4 regions of the Lysinibacillus sp. FSL K6-0232 genome follow, and region 2 is predicted to be linked to each of the others. Evidence: riboswitches for the same ligand, from Rfam matches in the RefSeq annotation. Region 2 holds a riboswitch; each other region holds the start of a gene.
What was found. A riboswitch is a leader RNA that binds a small molecule or an ion and turns the genes downstream of it on or off. The one in region 2 is predicted to bind S-adenosylmethionine.

Region 1: another riboswitch for S-adenosylmethionine. It lies ahead of MHB42_RS15270 (methionine ABC transporter ATP-binding protein); the one in region 2 lies ahead of metA (homoserine O-acetyltransferase MetA).
Region 3: another riboswitch for S-adenosylmethionine. It lies ahead of MHB42_RS02000 (O-acetylhomoserine aminocarboxypropyltransferase/cysteine synthase family protein); the one in region 2 lies ahead of metA (homoserine O-acetyltransferase MetA).
Region 4: another riboswitch for S-adenosylmethionine. It lies ahead of MHB42_RS07605 (YezD family protein); the one in region 2 lies ahead of metA (homoserine O-acetyltransferase MetA).

What each region holds. Positions count from the first base shown of each region.
Region 1 covers NZ_JBBOYW010000001.1:3,108,665-3,111,778, reverse strand. The annotation lists gene MHB42_RS15290 (arsenate reductase family protein) at 1-310, shown strand, start outside; gene gcvH (glycine cleavage system protein GcvH) at 392-772, shown strand; gene MHB42_RS15280 (hypothetical protein) at 865-1,206, shown strand; gene MHB42_RS15275 (thioredoxin family protein) at 1,224-1,535, shown strand; SAM riboswitch class I at 1,592-1,695, shown strand; gene MHB42_RS15270 (methionine ABC transporter ATP-binding protein) at 1,782-2,810, shown strand; gene MHB42_RS15265 (methionine ABC transporter permease) at 2,800-3,114, shown strand, end outside.
Region 2 covers NZ_JBBOYW010000001.1:2,105,383-2,108,496, forward strand. The annotation lists gene MHB42_RS10280 (GerAB/ArcD/ProY family transporter) at 1-446, shown strand, start outside; gene metA (homoserine O-acetyltransferase MetA) at 479-1,414, opposite strand; SAM riboswitch class I at 1,513-1,622, opposite strand; gene MHB42_RS10290 (nucleotide excision repair endonuclease) at 1,825-2,196, shown strand; gene MHB42_RS10295 (TrmB family transcriptional regulator) at 2,260-3,042, opposite strand.
Region 3 covers NZ_JBBOYW010000001.1:413,101-416,214, forward strand. The annotation lists gene MHB42_RS01990 (DASS family sodium-coupled anion symporter) at 1-53, opposite strand, end outside; gene MHB42_RS01995 (glycerol-3-phosphate acyltransferase) at 433-1,065, opposite strand; SAM riboswitch class I at 1,222-1,335, shown strand; gene MHB42_RS02000 (O-acetylhomoserine aminocarboxypropyltransferase/cysteine synthase family protein) at 1,452-2,753, shown strand; gene MHB42_RS02005 (hypothetical protein) at 3,055-3,114, shown strand, end outside.
Region 4 covers NZ_JBBOYW010000001.1:1,585,804-1,588,917, forward strand. The annotation lists gene MHB42_RS07595 (LysR family transcriptional regulator) at 1-81, shown strand, start outside; gene MHB42_RS07600 (phosphopantothenoylcysteine decarboxylase domain-containing protein) at 151-831, shown strand; SAM riboswitch class I at 1,012-1,098, shown strand; gene MHB42_RS07605 (YezD family protein) at 1,158-1,313, shown strand; gene MHB42_RS07610 (flavin reductase family protein) at 1,403-1,888, opposite strand; gene MHB42_RS07615 (VOC family protein) at 2,004-2,789, shown strand; gene MHB42_RS07620 (amphi-Trp domain-containing protein) at 2,840-3,114, opposite strand, start outside.

The sequences.
Region 1 (3,114 bases), 1.0 Mb from region 2:
GGCACAAAAGTGGTTAAATGATCATGATATTTCCTATCAAGAGGTGCATATTGTAGAGCAAACGCCAACAAAAGATGAGATCAAGGCATTTTGGCAGGCGAGTGGACTGCCTTTAAAGAAGTTTTTCAATACATCTGGCATGAAATATCGCGAGCTAGGATTAAAGGATAAGCTTGCTGAGATGACAGAGGAGGAGCAGCTTGAATTGCTTGCTTCTGATGGCATGTTAATCAAACGTCCAATTGTAACAGATGGAAAAAACGTTACTTTAGGGTTTAAAGAATCAGATTTTGAACAAGCTTGGAAATAACCGCATTTCTCCTTGTTTTTATAGGAGAAATATGGCACACTGAAAGTGAATCGATTACATATTTATGGAGGGGTTTTTGGCATGAGCACACCTAAAGATTTACGATATTCTGAAGAGCATGAATGGGTAAAAGTAGAAGACGGTAAAGTACGTATTGGTATTACACACTTTGCACAATCTGAGCTAGGAGATATCGTATTTGTTGAGCTTCCACAAGTTGGCGATGAAATCAAAACAGATGACCCATTCGGTAGCGTAGAATCAGTAAAAACAGTTTCTGAATTATATGCGCCAATCTCAGGCACTGTTGTTGAAGTGAATGCAGATTTAGAAGATAGCCCAGAATTCGTAAATGAATCACCATATGAAAAAGCATGGATGATCGTTGTAGAGCCTGCTGATGCATCAGAAGTTGACAAACTTATGACAGCAGAGCAATACGAAGAAATGATTGCAGAATAAGACAAGCTATAATCAAAAAACGTCGGCAACTACCGGCGTTTTTTATTATATAATAATTTATAAGTGGGGATGTCTAAACTGGAGGTGGCGTAATGTTCGAGGGAAAATGCTTGATAGTAGAAGGACGCTCAGATAAGCTTCAGATTGAGCCTATTTTAAATGAGAATGTTACAATACTATGTACAAATGGCACAATTGGTGTACATCAATTAGAGGAATTGCTTGATCCGTATGAGGGCTGCGAGCTTTTTACATTTTTCGATGCAGATACTTCAGGTGATAAGCTACGTGCATTAATGGACAGACATTATCCAGAGGCTGAGCATTTGCGTACAATGCCAACCTATAAGGAAGTGGAAACGACACCTAGAAAAGTGTTGGCGATGATTTTATTGCGTGCACATTTCTCCATCCATAATGAATATATTTTGTAAGTAAGGTTGCGTGAATAATGAAAGAATGGTCAACAGAGCAGTGGGAAGCGGCTATACAGTCGGGAGAGCAAGCTGCATTTTATTTATATACACCAATGTGTGGAACATGTGCAGTGGCATCGAAAATGATGACAATTGTTGAACAATTACTACCACAGCTGCAGTTAGGTAAAGCGAATATTAATTTTTTAGAGCATATTGCAAGTGAGCATCAAATTGAAAGTGTTCCTTGTTTGCTTGTCTGTGATGACGGAAAAGTGACAAATAAGATCTATGCATTTCAATCCGTACCATTTTTATATGAATTATTAAAAAAAGCAATTGACTGAACTTTGCTGGCATGGTAAAGTAACACATAGATTACGAAAACATTAAATATATCGAACTCTTATAAAGAGTGGCGGAGGGAAGTGCCCTATGAAGCCCGGCAACCATCACAGTGTGAAAAGGTGCCAAATCACTCAAAGATTCTTCTTTGAAAGATGAGAGAACGGTTAAACGTATAAATACGCTAACCCCTTCTGCTTGTCTGTGAGTGAAGGGGTTTTCTATATGAGAAAAGAGGAGTATTGGCGATGATCCAGCTTCATAATATTACAAAAAAATATAAAACAGCAAATGGCGAATTAACGGCAGTCAAAAACGTAGACCTCTCTATCGATAAAGGTGAAATTTTTGGCATTATCGGCTATAGTGGTGCTGGTAAAAGTACGATGATTCGTTTATTAAATGGACTAGAGAAACCGACATCAGGAACGGTTATAGTGAACGATCAAGAGTTCTCATCCATTAAAGGGCAAAAGCTTCGAGCTGCTCGACAAAAGGTAAGTATGATTTTCCAGCATTTTAATTTGCTATGGTCTAGAACCGTTGCAGAAAATATTGCTTTTCCATTAGAGATTGCAGGTGTTCCAAAGGCGCAACGTGAGGCACGTGTCAAAGAATTAATTGCACTTGTAGGATTGGAAGGGCGTGATAAAGCTTACCCATCACAGCTTTCTGGTGGACAGAAGCAACGTGTTGGCATAGCGCGTGCACTAGCCAATAATCCAGAGGTGCTATTATGTGATGAGGCAACATCTGCGCTTGATCCTGAAACGACAGATGCAATTCTAGATTTGCTTGTGGATATCAATGAACGCCTAGGTTTAACCATTGTGCTCATCACCCATGAGATGCATGTAATTCGTAAAATTTGTCATCGTGTGGCTGTAATGGAAGCGGGCGAAATTGTAGAGCGTGGCGAGGTATTACAAGTTTTCCAATCACCGCAAGCAGCTATTACGAAAAAATTTGTAGCGCAAATTACAGATACAAAGGAAACACAGGAAACAGTAGCACAAATCAAAGCCAATTATCCAACTGGACAACTTGTTAAACTGATTTTTGTAGGTGAAAAAACAGAGCAGCCTGTTATTTCGCATCTAGTTAAACAATTTGATGTGGAAGTTAGTATTGTTCATGGTAATATTTCGCAAACAAAAAATGGAGCATACGGTACATTAATTGTACAAATCGATGGCTCGGAGGCAAATGTAGCAGCAGCACTTGATTACTTAAATACAGTCGAAGTACAAACGGAGGTGATTGTAAATGCTAACTAATCTATTTCCGAACGTAGACTGGGAAAATATGTGGGAGGCTACATATGAAACACTATATATGACAGCCATCTCTACTGTTGTGACATTTGTTTTAGGGTTAGTGATTGGAATTGTGCTCTTTTTAACAAGTCCTAATCAGCTATGGGCTAATAAGATTGTGAACTTTTTAACAGGTTCACTTGTGAATATTTTCCGCTCTATTCCATTTATTGTGTTAATTATTTTATTAATTCCATTTACAAAGTTTTTACTTGGTACAATTCGTGGCGCCAATGCCGCATTGCCTGCATTAATTATTGGCGCA
Region 2 (3,114 bases):
CAATAATTGGTGGCATTGTATTAACAACAATGGTTACACTGTCCATACTTGTCTTAGGGCCAGATAGTACAACCGCTCGAACCTTCCCTAGCTATGCACTTGCCCAAAGAATATCCATTGGTTATTTTTTAGAACGTATTGAGGTATTGATAGCTGTTATGTGGATTATCTCCCTTTATATTCGCTCATTTATGTACTTCTATACAAGTGTTGTCGGGCTTGCGCAAGTGTTGAACATTAAGGATCATCGACCACTCATTTTGCCAATGGGCCTGATAGTCATTGGTCTATCGCAAATTCTTCATCCAAGTATTGTTCATTCCAATAACTACAATAATGAAATTTGGCCCATTTTATCATTTATTGTAATGATTTTACTACCTATTATAATGCTTATTGTCGCTGTCATACGCAAGTCGAAGTTACAAAAAAAAGAAGAAGTCTAATTTCTGCGTGGAAATTAGACTTTTTAAATGGCTTAAATATGGAATTCAATTTCATCCACAAAGTCCCATTCGTACGGTGTTTCTTGGTAAACATAGTAGTTCAGCCAGTTTGAAAACAATAAATGCGTATGAGCACGCCATGTATTAATCGGTGCTTGTGCTGGGTCATCATTTGGGAAATAGTTGACAGGCACTGCCGTATCAAGCCCCTTCGCTATATCGCGATGATATTCATCCGCCAATGTTGTCGCATCGTACTCTAAATGACCTGTAATCATAATATTTTTATTATCCTTCGATTGGACGATAAAGACACCTGCCTCCTCCGAATAGGATAACAAGCGTAAATCAGGATGATTGCGTACCTCGTCAATGGATACAGAAGTATGGCGTGAATGCGGTGCTGTAAATAAATCGCTAAAGCCACGCACTAAATCAACCGTTAAATCAGTAATAACATGGGAATAAACCCCCGAGCATTTAGCAGGAAGCTCAAATTTCCCAATACCATAATGATGATAGAGTGCCGCCTGTGCCCCCCAACAAATATGAAGAACAGATGTAACATTCGTTTTGGACCAATCCATAATGTCCTTTATTTCTTGCCAATAGTTTACATCCTCAAATTCCATTTTCTCGACTGGCGCTCCTGTAATAATCATGCCATCATAACGGCGATGGCGAATTTGTGAGAACGTTGTGTAAAATAGCTGTAAATGTGATTTACTCACATTTTTCGATTTATGTGTAGCTGTATTTAAAAAGGTAATATTAACCTGTAGCGGCGTATTCCCTAGTAAACGTAATAATTGTAGCTCTGTTTTTTCCTTTTCAGGCATTAAATTTAAAATTAATATACTTAACGGACGAATTTGCTGTGTTCGTGCGCGGTCCTCTTCCATCACGAAGATTTTTTCCTCACGTAAATGTTCTCCAGCTGGTAAGTTTTTCGGAATATTAATTGGCATCTTGCATTCCCCTCTCTCTTTTCAGTAAAGCCTGCTTCAAATTAAAAAATCCCCCTCATTCCATACGAGATAGAATGAGAAGGATTTTTTCACGTCCACTCTTATCTCTCAAAGGAGTACCTTTGCTGGAATTAGCACCTTTCTAACAAATTGTTAGAGGTTGCTGAAGCGTCATCGGGCCAAATCCCTCAGCTTCTCTTGATAAGATTTATTTAACTATATCGAATTGTAGCATGAACTAGTAGGAATAGCAATAATTCATAGAATATTTTGTGATTCATTTGTATGTTCCCTATTTTATTGCCCCATACTAGGCTGTGTATATCACTTTTTCTAGATGAAATTTTATGGTAAGCATACCGTAATTATGTTATCATATAGCTTTAGGGATAGAGAGGAACGTGAAAAACTTGATTAAAATTGAATTTCCAAAACCAGATGTAGTCATTCGTCAGCGTGAGCAAGATGTAAAGCCTGGTGATGTGCCGATTACACCTTACCATGGATTTATTGACTTCCATAAAATCACACGCGAAAAAGGCGGCATTTTCTTATTTTATAATGAAAAAAATGAGCTATTATTTGTCGGGAAAGCTCGCAAAATTCGCCAACGTATTAAAAAGCACTTTGAAGACAATGTATCGCCAATGAAAAATCATCGTGATGAAATTTTTAAAATTGAAGTATATGAAATAGAAGACCCAATGGAACGTGAAATTTACGAAACATATGCCATCAATGTCTTCCGCTCCAAATACAATGTAGACAAAGTATTTTACTAAGAAAAGGTGAAATCTCTTGCAATAAGGGATTTCACTTTTTTTCTTGGCTTATATGCTAGAGCTTTAGTTGAGGAAAAAGGCTTGTCGCTCTTTAGTAATCCATTCCTCCAATGCTTGGTCATCGCGCTTGATTAAGCGATTGACCAGCACATCATGCCAAATATAATCCTCCAGCAAATAAATATGCACAGGGTCCGTTGTAATAAAGGCAATTTCCTGATTGGATGGTACATGCCCATAAATCATTTGCTGTCCATCCACTGACATAATAAACCAATGCGGTGTAGATGTTTTTTTTGTATAGCGTGTCATGCGATGCTGATCCAATGTAGCAATCGGGTTTTCCACATAGAAGGTAATGCCATGGATAGGCACACGCTGTGCTGCCTCTTGAATCGCTTCATCTAACGCCTCATACATATCCTCCCACATTGATAATAGCACCTTCTGCTTAGCATTTTGGAGCAGCGATTGACAATAGTTGATAATCGCCTCCTTGCCCTTTAACATAACGACTTTATGCTCCGCTTCCTGCTCTTTTGCTTCTAGCCTAGCTAACTTTGTACCAATGGATGTAAAATTAGCCTGCCAACGCTGCTGCATTTGCTGTAAAAAAACTGCGACAGGCAGTGCAGCATATATCGTTTGCTCGGCTGTTTCCTCCTTAAGCACAATCCCCTTGTCAACAAGGCTTGTTAAAATATCATAAATTCTAGCACGGGGTATTCCTGAATTTTTACTAACCTGATAGGCATTTACATGGCTATGCTGGACAAGGGCTGTATAAGCCTTTGCTTCATATTCGGTAAAGCCTAGCTCCTTTAATTGGACGATTAATTCCTCCATCAAATCCCTCCATTGCCTTTATTATAAACGAAAAAATGAAGGGTTTACAGCATTCATCAAATTAGTTACTAT
Region 3 (3,114 bases), 1.7 Mb from region 2:
ATCCAGAGAGGCTTTAAATTACGTTTTGTAGCTTCTTGTTTCAGTGCTGACATATTTTCTCATCCTTTCTACACTATTATTCATAACATCGGTTAGGACAATACTTTATTAAGATAGAAAACTGTCCATTTTATTATAGAATAATCAGTATGTAAAATAATTACTTTTTAGAGCATTAAGCAGATAATAAAGAGAAAATATACGGTCATACAAAAGACAAAATAACTATGTAAGTAATTCAATGCCAGTGTATAGGGGATATTATAATTCCGATAAATATTTTTGTGGAAAAATGCTGAGCATGCTTTTATGATTACGCAGCACATTGTTAGTGAAGACAGGAGGCTGAAATTGCCAATGCCTCCATTGTTAATATTGTACCCGTTTCAAATAAATGCAATCGTAATAGTTTGTTAAATTTCTATAATAATACTATTTCTTTTTCTTAAATGCTGAGGTGACTTTAGGCTCTGTGCCTTTCACTAATCGTTTAATATTTTCAATATGTAAAATCATAGCGATGACAAAAAGCAATAGTGCGATAACAGTTGGGCCGATTCCGGGAATCCATAAATATGTGGCTGTACAAAAGACAAGATAAAACTCAAGTACACCAACAATTAAATAGTTTGTAGCAAACGATAAAATAACAAAAAGTATAAGTGCAAATAAACCAATTTTCCAATTCACAGCAAGCAAAATACCAATAATAGAGGCAGTCCCTTTACCGCCATTAAAGCCCATATAAAACGGGAAGTTATGACCTAAAATAACACCTGCAGCTATCAGGTATGTCAGCAGCCATATTTGCTCTTCTGTCAAAAATGTAGCATCCCCAAAATATAGGTGTGCACCAATAATGGCAATAACTCCTTTGCCAATATCAATGAGAGCGACTAAAACACCGTATTTCCAGCCAAGAGAAAGTGTGGCATTGGAGGCTCCAGCATTGCCATGACCAGCTTTTTTTAGGTCAACCCCCGATAAAATTTGCGCCACCTTCGAACCATGAATGCAGCCAATAAGATAGCCGACAATAAGAACAGTAATCACGGCTTTTACCATAAAAATACTCCTTTCGAATTGATTTCTAAAAATAATGTATGTGTTCATATTACGAAAAAAAGCAAACAGAAGTTTCGGAAAAAATAAAATTTATAGGTTGACAGAAAAAAACTCTATGTTTATACTGTGTAACAACGATGGAAATTGAATCACATACTCTTATCAAGAGCGGCGGAGGGACAGGCCCTATGATGCCCAGCAACCAGTGAGTGACGAACTTACTACGGTGCTAATTCCTGCAGATTCATGCTTGAATCTGGCAGATAAGGGGAGGAAAACTTGCAACTGCAACCCTCTTCTTAGCTGAAGAGGGTTTTTTGTTTTCTACAGAAAATCCTCCTCATCTCCGGTACCATCGTAAAAAAATAACCATTTGGAGGTATACAATGACAGATTTTAAACCAGAAACATTATTGTTACATGGTGGTCAAGAGCCAGACCCTGTGACAGGCACCCGTACAGTTCCTATCTATCGTTCAACAGCTTTTGTTTTTAAAGACACTGCTCATGCGCAACGTCTTTTTGCCTTAGAGGAAGCGGGGAATATTTACACACGTATTACAAACCCTACTGTAGATGTTTTTGAAAAGCGTGTAGCTTTATTGGAGGGTGGGACAGCGGCAGTAGCACTTTCATCTGGTGCAGCAGCGATTGCCTTCTCCATTTTAAACCTAGCAGGAGCTGGTGATGAAATAGTAGCAGCTAGTTCTTTATATGGTGGTACTTATAATTTATTCGCAAATACATTACCAAACTACGGTATTAAAACAATTTTTGTAGATGAAACAAACCCAGAAAATTTCCATGCAGCGATTACTGATAAAACGAAGGCTGTTTTTGCTGAAGTCTATGGTAATCCAAGCTTAAAGGTTTTAGATATTGAAGCGGTTGCTAAAATTGCTCATGACAACAGCTTGCCATTAATTATAGATAGCACATTTGCTTCTCCTTATGGCTCTACACCAATTGACTTTGGGGCAGATATTGTTGTTCATTCAGCAACAAAATGGATTGGTGGTCATGGTACAACTTTAGGTGGTGTTGTAGTAGATGCTGGTAAGTTTGACTGGACGAGTGGACGGTTCCCTGGCTTTACGGAGCCTGATGCTTCCTATCATGGACTACGTTATGGCATTGATACAGCATCCACTGCTTTTGCTACAAAGCTACGTGTACAATTATTACGCGACTTTGGTCCAACATTGAGCCCTGACGCTGCTTTTAATTTCCTACAAGGTTTAGAAACGCTTCATTTGCGTATACCTAAACATAATGAAAATGCATTGGCAGTGGCTGAATATTTACAAAACCACCCATCTGTGGAATATGTAAATTACAATGGTCTTGAGGATTTCCCTACACATCATTTGGCGAAGAAATATTTAAGAAATGGCTTCGGTTCAGTGCTTACCTTTGGCATTAAAGGTGGACGTGAAGCAGGAAGAAAGCTTATTGATAGTGTAAAGCTATTCTCACATGTAGCGAATGTAGGAGATGCTAAATCGTTAATTATACACCCAGCATCCACGACACATCAGCAATTATCAGCAGAGGAATTGGTCCAAGCTGGCGTAGCCGAATCGCTCATTCGCTTATCTATCGGCTTAGAGGCAGTGGAAGATATTATTGCTGATTTAGAACAGGCAATTGCACAAGCAACATCAGCTGAGCAAACAATAGAAGCTTAAGCTAGAGAAGATAAAGAGCAATGTTGTAGCGTTTACGTATTTTCTCATTTGAAGTGCCTCATTTGGTAATGCGTAAAACGTTGCTGCATCAGCTATTTACCTCATTTGGTAAATTGTCAGAACTTTCTCGAAAATAAAACCTAGTATTTTTATTTGTATTATTGACTTAAATAAAACCATGCTATATACTAGGAAATAATATAAATGAGCGACACTAACTTTTTAAAGGGTAAACAGTTAAAAGTGCTGTCTAACCAGCAGCTATTTCTCTCTAAAAACTGATGATAAAGGAGTGGTTTAAATGGGTAATATTTATAGTGCACAAAATATTGCATCTTATTTTATTTATGAACTAAACGAA
Region 4 (3,114 bases), 520 kb from region 2:
AAACACCATGCCTCTCCTGTAACGAAGAAATTTGCGGAAATTTTAAGTGCTTGGTTAAAGGAGCAAAACAGCGTGCTGTAGCTCTTGAAGCATATCCTTGCATTACGCTAGAATAAAGGTTGTTAGATATTGTAGAAAATAGGTGAGTGTATGGGGACATTACAAGGGAAAACCGTACTCATTACAAGTGGGGGAACGCTTGAAAAATGGGATCGTGTACGGGGGCACACAAATTTATCGAAGGGAACAATGGGCTGTTATTTGGCAGAGGCAGCACTTGCAGCTGGTGCGCATGTTATCTATATGCATGGCTATTTTGCACAGCTACCAGTTAATCATAGCAAAATGCAAACGATTAAATTTGAGGGCATTGAGGACTTAGGCGATAAAATTCGATATGCTGTGCAGAAGCAGCAGGTGGATATTGTCATTATGGCAGCGGCTGGCTCTGATTGGGTCATTGATAAAGTATATGACCAATCAGGCAACTTAATGGAGGAGGCAGGGAAAATGCCTTCCGATGAGCCACCTATTATTCATTTTAAAAAAGCACCAAAAATATTAGGGCAAATAAAGGGCTGGCAACCAAATGTCACATTAGTAGGCTTTAAGCTGGAAGCAACAGATGATGAGGCATTTTTACTTGCGCGTGCAAGATTGCGTATGGACACAGCACAGGCACAATTTATGGTGGCAAATAGCTCTCAATCATTATATGGCGGAGATGAGCCTCATTGGATTGTACCAGCAGAGGGGCAGCCAATTAAGGTAATGGGCAAAGAACAAACAGCGCAAGCATTGATAGCATGCTTACAACAAGAAACTGTGTAGAGGGGATACTTCTGCACAGTTTTTTTATCGTTAGGTGGCGCTAAATGCGTAATTGCCTGCATACAATGCTAGAAGGAATCGAGATAAATAACACATTACAAAGTATTCGACTAGGTTTTCTAATATTTTATATTGACAATTGTATAGCACAATTATAGAATTATTTCCAAGTAAGCAGGGCTCTTATCAAGAGAGGCGGAGGGACTTGGCCCAATGAAGCCTCGGCAACTAATAGAATAGATGCCAATAGTATCTAAGAGATAAAGGGGCTATCCATCAATTGAACTCTTTTGTAACGGAATCAAGAAAAAGAAGGGGTGTATTATATGGCACAGTCGGTAAAAGTAGATGATAAGAAGTTAGAGGCTATCGCGAAGGCTATTCAAAATCTTGAATATGGTGAAGTGCATATTACGATTCAGGATGGTGTAATTGTGCAAATTAATAGGCTCGAAAAACAGAGATTTCCACAGAAGAAATAATGATCATTTCAGTCGAACGATGTCATAAGGCCACAACTAAGCATAAAGGATGTCCTATGCTTACAAGTGGCCCTTTTTTTGTGGAATGCTTAACGATAAAAGCTTTTTGGAATCTCACCAATATGACGGCGATGATACAGTAAAGGCTCTTTTGGTGAATTTGTAATATCTAGCACCTGCCCAATAAAAATAGTATGGTCGCCAGCATCAATCTGTTGATATGTTTTACATTGTAAAATGGCTGCTGTATCATGTAAAATCGGTAGGTCAAAGGAGGACATAGACCACTTTGCCTGAGCAAAACGATCTGGCACTTTGCTGGCAAATAATGTACATAAATGCTCCTGATCACTCGCTAAAATGTTGACCGCAAATGTTGGCGCTGCTGTAAAATAAGCATGGAGCTGAGATTTTTTATCGAGTGACCATAAAATAAGGAGCGGGTCAATCGAAACAGATGCAAAGGAGTTAACGGTTAAGCCAATCGGTTGTGTGTCATGGCATGTAGTAACAACCGTTACGCCTGTAGGGTAATTACCTAGTGCTAATTTAAAAGCAGTTACTTGATCTGTCATTCAAATCACCTCGTTATTATTGTCAATGAAGTTAAATAGCTATCATTGTCTTGCATAAATTTTAAACGAATCCGACATATAGGTAAAGGTAATCGGGAAAGAAAGGGGAATGACCATGACTTTATATTTCGATCATTTGGTTCAGCAAGTGGAATCACCAGAAAATATAAAGGTTTTCTTCAACAAACGAAATATCCATACAGTAAACGGTGGTCAGCATACGATGTGGGGGACTTATAATACATTAAGCTATTTTGGCTTAAGCTATATTGAGCAAATTGCGGTATATGATCGTGATTTATTTGAGCGGGCAGCATTAAACCCCTACACGCTACATTATACGTTTAAACAGGACGAGGAGCGCCAAGGGTTTTCACGAATTGCCTTGCGCACAACAAATATAGAGGCAGAGGGACAACGCTTGCGTGCATTAGGCTTTGATGTGTATGGACCTGAGGCTTGTAGTCGTACAAGACCAGACGGCTCTGTTGTAGAGTGGAAGCTGCTGCATTTTGGTAAGCCTGACCATGCCATTGATTTTCCGTTTTTCATTGAATGGGCGGAGGATGATAAGGAGCGCTTGTCACAATTGCAGGCAAGTGGTGCGCTTCATCCACAGCAAAGCATTACAATGGAGGCGGTGCTGTTTGCAGTAAAGGATGTACAGGCAACCGTTGAGCTTTGGCAGAAGGCATTGCAATTGCCAAAGCCTGAACAGCACGAGCAATATGTATCCTTACAGCTACCAAATATACGCTTGGATTTTTATGATGAGGCAGTTGCCACAGCTATAACCCTTACACCTTTAAAGCAAGGCCCATTTGGTGTGCAATTAAAAGACCCGTATCGCGTAAAAGAAACATTGGTTTGTCCAGGTGCTTTTTATTGGATTAATCGCTAGAAAAGCTACGGCAAGGGGAGTGTAGAATGTCCCTTGCCGTAGTTTTTCAATTATTCAATCGTCATTTTCTTTGGTGCTTGTGTGCCTGTGTACCAATCAAATTCAATTTCAAATGAATGCTTGTCGCCCTTTTTTGTATAGGAGTATTCGATTTTAAGTGGTTCTGTAGGGCTAACAATAGTTTGCTCTGTGCCTTGCACAAATGTAAATTCACCGTTTTCCTTTAGCTTTTGAGCAATTGCTTCAAGCATTGTTGCAAATTCGAGAACGCTTTGCCGTTCCTTATGCTTTAGAACAACCTCCGTCATCGGCTTCATTTGCTTTT